3 regions of the Oceanobacillus sp. FSL W7-1309 genome follow, and region 2 is predicted to be linked to each of the others. Evidence: riboswitches for the same ligand, from Rfam matches in the RefSeq annotation. Region 2 holds a riboswitch; each other region holds the start of a gene.
What was found. Region 2 has a riboswitch for S-adenosylmethionine ahead of NST46_RS08885 (MetQ/NlpA family ABC transporter substrate-binding protein). Riboswitches for the same ligand answer to the same signal wherever they lie in the genome.
Positions count from the first base shown of each region.

Region 1: it holds a riboswitch for S-adenosylmethionine, as region 2 does, so the genes downstream of both, NST46_RS00595 (LLM class flavin-dependent oxidoreductase) here and NST46_RS08885 (MetQ/NlpA family ABC transporter substrate-binding protein) in region 2, are expected to answer to the same signal.
Region 3: it holds a riboswitch for S-adenosylmethionine, as region 2 does, so the genes downstream of both, NST46_RS13875 (methionine biosynthesis PLP-dependent protein) here and NST46_RS08885 (MetQ/NlpA family ABC transporter substrate-binding protein) in region 2, are expected to answer to the same signal.

Region 1 is NZ_JBBOBX010000001.1:127,499-129,750, forward strand. Features, by position in the region: gene NST46_RS00595 (LLM class flavin-dependent oxidoreductase) at 1-939, opposite strand, end outside; SAM riboswitch class I at 1,027-1,133, opposite strand; SAM riboswitch class I at 1,261-1,367, shown strand; gene ssuE (NADPH-dependent FMN reductase) at 1,749-2,252, shown strand, end outside.
Region 2 is NZ_JBBOBX010000001.1:1,881,076-1,883,327, forward strand. Features, by position in the region: gene NST46_RS08885 (MetQ/NlpA family ABC transporter substrate-binding protein) at 295-1,116, opposite strand; SAM riboswitch class I at 1,207-1,317, opposite strand; gene NST46_RS08890 (PPC domain-containing DNA-binding protein) at 1,467-1,976, shown strand.
Region 3 is NZ_JBBOBX010000002.1:249,817-252,068, forward strand. Features, by position in the region: gene NST46_RS13870 (aminotransferase class I/II-fold pyridoxal phosphate-dependent enzyme) at 1-94, opposite strand, end outside; gene NST46_RS13875 (methionine biosynthesis PLP-dependent protein) at 91-1,209, opposite strand; SAM riboswitch class I at 1,285-1,396, opposite strand; gene NST46_RS13880 (hypothetical protein) at 1,753-1,902, opposite strand.

The sequences.
Region 1 (2,252 bases), 1.8 Mb from region 2:
GGCTGCTTCATAAGCTAAAATTCGCTTTGCAATTTGTTCCGGTGTGCCAACAAGATTCGGACGCAATCCCCGGTTTGATACTGAGTAATCTTGCAATTTAAGCTGTTGCTCAAGCTCTGACTTCGTTGTAAAATCTTTCATACCTGCATAGCCTGCAGCATCTTTAACTGTCGTAATACGGTGTAATTCTTCCTGTGCCTCTTCCTCCGTATCTCTGCAAATAACATAGGCAGCCATACTAAATGATTGCAATGCTTCTTTTTCAGCCTTCTTTCTACGTCTCTTCATATCTTCAATTTTATTCCTAACTTCTTCCACCGTTCCGCCATGCATCACATATGCGTCACAATAAGCTGTAATAACTTGCTTTCCTTTTTCACTCTCACCACCAGCATATAAAATTGGATTTGGCCGTTGAACTGGCTTTGGTGATAAATTTGTATTTTTAATGTTATAAAACTTTCCATCATAAGAAAATGTCTCTTCCGTCCATAATCCTTTTAAAACTTCTAAAAATTCACTTGTACGATCATAGCGATCATTATGCTCTGTAAATTCTCCACCATACTGTTTGGCCTCTTCCTCCCACCAACCAGAGACAACATTTAAAGTGAATCGACCATTGCTAATTTGGTCAATATTTGCGGCCATTTTAGCAGTTACCGCCGGGTTATGGAATACCGGTCGGACAGCGGTCATAATTTCCATTTTCTCGGTAACAGCTGCCAGTGCTGCGGCAGTTGTCCATGCTTCAATAGAATCGGCTTCAATCCCTTTAATATCATTCAAATATAATTCAGCTATTAACGTTGTATCATAACCCCACGTTTCAGCGTGTTGAATGACTTTCTTTGCGTAATCAAATGTTGGTGGCATATTTTCATCCTCTACATTCCTTAGCCATCCACCAAAAATCGGTAACCAAAACCCATATTTCATTGTTCCATCTCCTCCTAACTTCTGTTCAACAAAAAACCTCTATTCTAGGATAAGAATAGAGGTTTTACATATTATGTATGTATGCTCTTCTTATCTTCCAAGCAGTCCGCTTGATGGAATTAGCACAGTATTCTTAAATGAACCTGTTGCCGAGGATTCTTTGGGCCATGTCCCTCCACCTCTCGTGATAAGATAAATCAAATAATGAAGTTGTTGGTTGAATAATAATATAGAACTTAAGAAATGTCAATCAATTAATTCTTATAATTCTTAGTTGACTTATATGATTTGATATATTAGAATATATCCAACAATTGAAAATTCTTATCAAGAGAAGCTGAGGGAACTGGCCCTATGACGCTTCAGCAACCACTAATTATTTTAGAAAGGTGCTACTTCCAGCAAGATTTTTTCTTGAGAGATAAGAGCTGATAAATGATGTAGTGTACCCTCTTTTCTCTTTTTAGAAGAAAAGGGGGTTTTTTACTCGTATTAAATATTTAGTACCTGTCAACTAAATTTAAACTGTGAACTAACTGCTGTGGTATGAGCAATTCCGCTAAATATACACAATGATCTAGCACTAGCGGTGGAAACAAACAGTGACTTCTGCCGGGGGACGGAGCCATAGTGAGACTTCAAAAACGACAGTTCAAAAAGGTTCACGGGTCCCCCGAATAAAGCGTAGTGTGTTTCCGTAGCGAGTATACGTACCAATCCATCATTACGGATTAGTGCAATTTCTCAAAAGTCTAATATTAACCAGTGTTTCGTAGAGTACAAATAAAAAGCTAAAGGAGAATGTTTACATGAGCGAGATTGTAATTCTATCCGGAAGTCCTTCTGAGTTTTCAAGATCTGAGCAGGTGCTTAAATATTTGGGTACTTTATTAGAAGGTGAGCAATTCTCAGTAACGCATATTTCCGTAAAAGATGTAGCCTATGAAGATTTATTTCAAGGAAATTTCAATAGTACTGCTGTTAAAGAAATTGCAGTCAAAATCCAACATGCCAAAGGACTAATCGTCGGATCACCAGTATATAAAGGAGCATATTCCGGTGTACTAAAAGCTTTGATTGATATATTGCCACAGGATATTTTGAAACATAAGCCAGTACTACCGCTTATGACAGGTGGAAGTCCCTCCCATTTACTTGCTGTCGAATATACGTTAAAGCCGGTTCTTGCTACATTAAAAGCACATAATTTAAAAGGTCTTTACCTATTGGATAGACAGATTGATAAGCAAAATTCCCTTCCAATTATTGATGAAGATATTTTACAACGAACAAAAAAACAACTCTTTTACTTT
Region 2 (2,252 bases):
TAACCTACATTCCTTTCGAAAAAGAATGCTGCTCCAGTAGTCGCAACATTCTTTTGTTAAAATACTGAAGTATAAAATTTGGCTGAATTATTTCTACGCCTAACATCGGCATACGCCTAAAGGGGCATGTTTCCTTTTAGATGAACTTGACTTCCGCCCATAGAAGAGAAAGTCATAGATCATCTTATACTTTGGAGTGAATCTCCTCCGTAAGAATGTTCGACAGGCAGAACCATCCCAAAGTTCGGGGCACAGTCGGTATGTCGATAACCGGGCGCTTCCGCTTTTATTTACTTATTCATCCCAGCTTGGAATTACAGAGCCTTGAAATTCTTCTTCAATAAATGCTTTCACTTCATCAGATTGATATGCTTCAACGAATTTTTTAACGACTGGGTCATTTTCATTTTCAGCACGTACAACGATATAGTTTATATATGGAGAATTGGTGGATTCTAATAGAATTGAATCTTCTTTTGGACTAATACCTGCTCCTAAAGCGAAATTCGTATTAATTGCAGCTGCATCGACTTCGCTAAGTTGATTTGGAATTTGTGCTGCATCTAATTCAATGAATTCCAGGTTTTTCGGATTATCTACAACATCATGAATGGAAGCTGTCTCTTTCTTGTCTTCTTCCAACGTAATAATCCCGGCTTCTTCCAAAATAAATAGTGCGCGACCACCGTTTGTTGGGTCATTTGGAAGGCCAAATGTTGCACCATTCGGAATATCATCGATGCTCTCATATGTTTCAGAGTAAACACCCATTGGGTTTAAAATAGTTTTACCAACCGGCACTAAACTTGTCCCATGATCCTCATTAAATTGATCTAAGAATGGCTCATGCTGATAACTGTTCACATCTAAGTCGCCTTCAGATAATGCGGTATTCGGTAGGACATAGTCAGAGAATACTTTTAGTTCCACCTCAAGTCCGTTTTCAGCAGCAACATCAGCAGCAGCTTCTACAATTTGTTCATGCGGACCAGCAGTAACACCAACCACTATTTTATCCTCATTTAGTGCGTCGGTGCTGCCAGAGGCGTCATTACCACAAGCAGCTAGTACTCCAGCTAATAAAATAATTGATAACACAATTCCAAATTTTTTCATTTTGTTACCCCCTGTAATATAGTAAACTTGCTGATAATTAAATAGCCTCTCTTTAAAAGAAAGAGAGGCTTGTATATATACAGAGGTCCTCTCTCATCTTTCAAAACGTTATGTTTTGCAGGATTTAGCACCTTTCTATGCTGTAACATAAAAGGTTGCCGAGCTTCATCGGGCCAGTCCCTCAGCTACTCTTGATAAGAGATGTAGTCTATTCAATTCTATTTATTTAAATTAACGTATAATTCTAATTCAGTCAATACTTATTTTATTTATTCTTGCATTTCTTTTGGGACTCCCCTTATTATTGAGATAATTAGAATTTTCAGTTTCGTGAGTGGGAGAGATGAATTGTGTCATTGTGTCGTGCACATTTTGCAAAAGGGAAAGCAGGAACAGTTCTTGCGGCTAGGTTATTAGCAGAAACGGATCTTCTAACCGGAATTGAGCGGCTATGTCAAGAAAATGATATTGAATCGGCTGTAATCAGCAGCTGTTTTGGCAGCTTTAAGAAAGCCGGTTATTTATATTTAATAGCAAATAGTGAATCAAAAGTTGGTGCTGGCTATGGAGATTTGCAGGTAAGACAAGGACCAATTGAGTTTTTACAAGGGACTGGGGTTGTATGTCAGCGTGATGGTGACTATGATATTCACTTTCACGGTACGATGTGTGATCAAGAAGGAAATGTTTTCGGCGGTCATCTTGTAAAAGGGGAAAACCCCGTTATTACAGTAGACCTTGTACTTACGGCTATTGAAGGGATGAGCTTCAATCGAAAGTACGATGAAGAGACAGGCGGGAATCAGTTTTATCCTGTAGAGCATGGAAAGAACGTGACGTATAACCTATCGAAAAATTGAAGCTGGGACATACAAAAGTGTTTAATGTTAAAGACGAACGATGCATAAGCTTAGCGCAGGAATTATACGTAGACTCCAGCGGGAGGTAAGGCATAGGTGAGACACCGTAGTGCGATAGCGCAAGGGGGGATCACCAGCCACCACTGGATGCGCGAATTATATTTCCAGAGCGAGTTATTTGCACCAATCATGTTCGGTTTTTATTTCATAAAAATACTTTTGTCCCAGCCTCAGTGGCCGAACAAGAATGAACCATAAAAGGGGATCTTAATCGAG
Region 3 (2,252 bases), on a different contig from region 2:
GGTAAATAGGCGTATTTACCGCTCCAGTGCTTGTTTCCCCTCTCTGTGATCCATGAATGAATTTCGTTTCCACATGCCGCTTCACTTGATTCATTTCTCATCCTCCTCATTCAATTTGGATAGTGCTTGTTGTAAATCTGCTTTTAAATCCTCAACATGCTCAATACCTACAGAAAATCGGAGTAAATGATTGCTTATGCCTCGACGAATTCTTTCCTGTTCTGGTATGTCAGCATGTGTCTGCGTTGTTGGATAGGTAATAAAGCTTTCTACACCTCCAAGGCTCTCAGCAAAAACGATTAAATTTAATGAAGATAGAAATGGATCGACCCATTGTTCCTCTTTGAGAGAGAAAGACAGCATTCCACCCTTATTTGGATAAAATACATTTGAAACTGCTGGTTGCTTATTTAAAAATTTTGCTATGCTTTTTGCATTCTCTTCATGTCTTTCAACACGGAGCGCTAATGTTTTTAATCCTCTAATAAGTAGCCAAGAGTCAACAGGCGAGAGTACCGCACCAGTAGCATTATGATTCTGGGATAGCTTTTCACAGATTTCTGTTCCTTTTGCAACAACTAATCCAGCTAGTACATCGTTATGACCGCCAATATATTTGGTCGCACTGTGGATAACAATGTCTGCCCCTAACTGTAGTGGCTGTTGTAAGTAAGGTGTTAAAAAGGTATTGTCAACAATGAGTAAAAGCTTATGCTTCTGGGCTAATGTTGCGTAGCTAAGAATATCAATTTCCTGCATTAATGGATTTGTAGGTGTTTCGATAAAAAGAGCCTTCGTACGTTCATTAATTAACTGCTCCGTTTTTTCAACTGTTTCAAACGTATCGTAAGTAGTCTCAATTTGGTAGGTTTCTGCATATTGTTCGAAAATCCGATAGGTACCACCATATAAGTCTTCAGGTGCAAGGATATGATCACCTGAACGGAAAAGGGATAGTACTAATTGAATAGCTGCCATCCCCGAGCTACAGGCAAACCCCGAATCACCTGTCTCTAAGTCAGCAATACCTTCCTCTAAAATAGTTCGGGTAGGATTTTTCGTTCTTGTATAATCATATCCAGTTGACTGTCCAAGGCCTTTGTGCTGATAGGCAGTAGATAAGTAAATGGGTGGATTAATTGCGCCTGTTTTTTCATCACTCTTATTTCCTAGTTGTACGAATTTCGTTTGTAACCTGTTGTTTGTCATTTTTTTAGCCTCCAATAGAAAAAATAAAAAGAGCAACCCTCAGATAAGAAGATTGCTCTTAATAGCACAGCATTCTTCTTATCTTCTAAGCAACTTGGATAGTTGCTTACTGGAATTAGCACCGGACCGCTATCGGCTGGTTGCTGAGACATCAAAGGGCCAGTCCCTCCGTCTCTCTGGATAAGAATTAAATAGATTTATGTAATTTTTCGAAATTATATTAGTAATACCTTACATTAGAAATCTGAAAAAAGCAAGAGGCATTTCGTTTTATTGTTTTCGTTCGTAAAGCATAAAGCTGAGTTAACATTTAACCATTGACTCAGCTTTATGTGCCAGAGGATTAGTCGCACTTATCCCCCTGTGGTGAAAGCGGGCACTGACACCATGTAACAGAATGGGCGATTAAAACTAGACTACGCCCAAAGGGAGATGCTTTCTTTATCTCTTTCGTAGGAATGTTCGACCCGCCGGACCACCCGAAGTTCGGGGTGTCGTAGGTACATCGCTAAATCGGATGCTTCCGCTTTTGTTCTAAAGATGCTACCTTTTACGTTTGTTTTTCTTATTGTCTAAGTTTAGAAACTCACTATTTTCACTCGCGAATTCCGTATTATTGCCTTGCCTATTATGTTTATTGTGATTGTTTTGTTTTCCTTTATCTTTGTTTCGGTTTTTATTTTCCTCAGACATTATCGCCCCTCCTGTGAAAATTTGTGGTGATTATTTACACCAATGAGGCTAGTTTAACCATTCACTTGGAAAATATAAGCGTAATAAAAACCTAATATATTTTTGTGTATGAAAAAAGTATGATGTATTACTTATATCTGCCTTTTGATTGAAAAGATAGATGACAATATTGTTATGGCTTTAAATCTAACTGCGAAGGAAATGTATTCAATCTAATATCCAGAGGACAAAGAAATGTTAAGTAAACGAAAGCAAGATCTAGTTTTTACGTATATGGTAGAAGATTGGGCTCGTCAGAATAACTTCACGGATCGCAAAAATGTCTTTGTAGTGGTGCAGAAAAAAATATA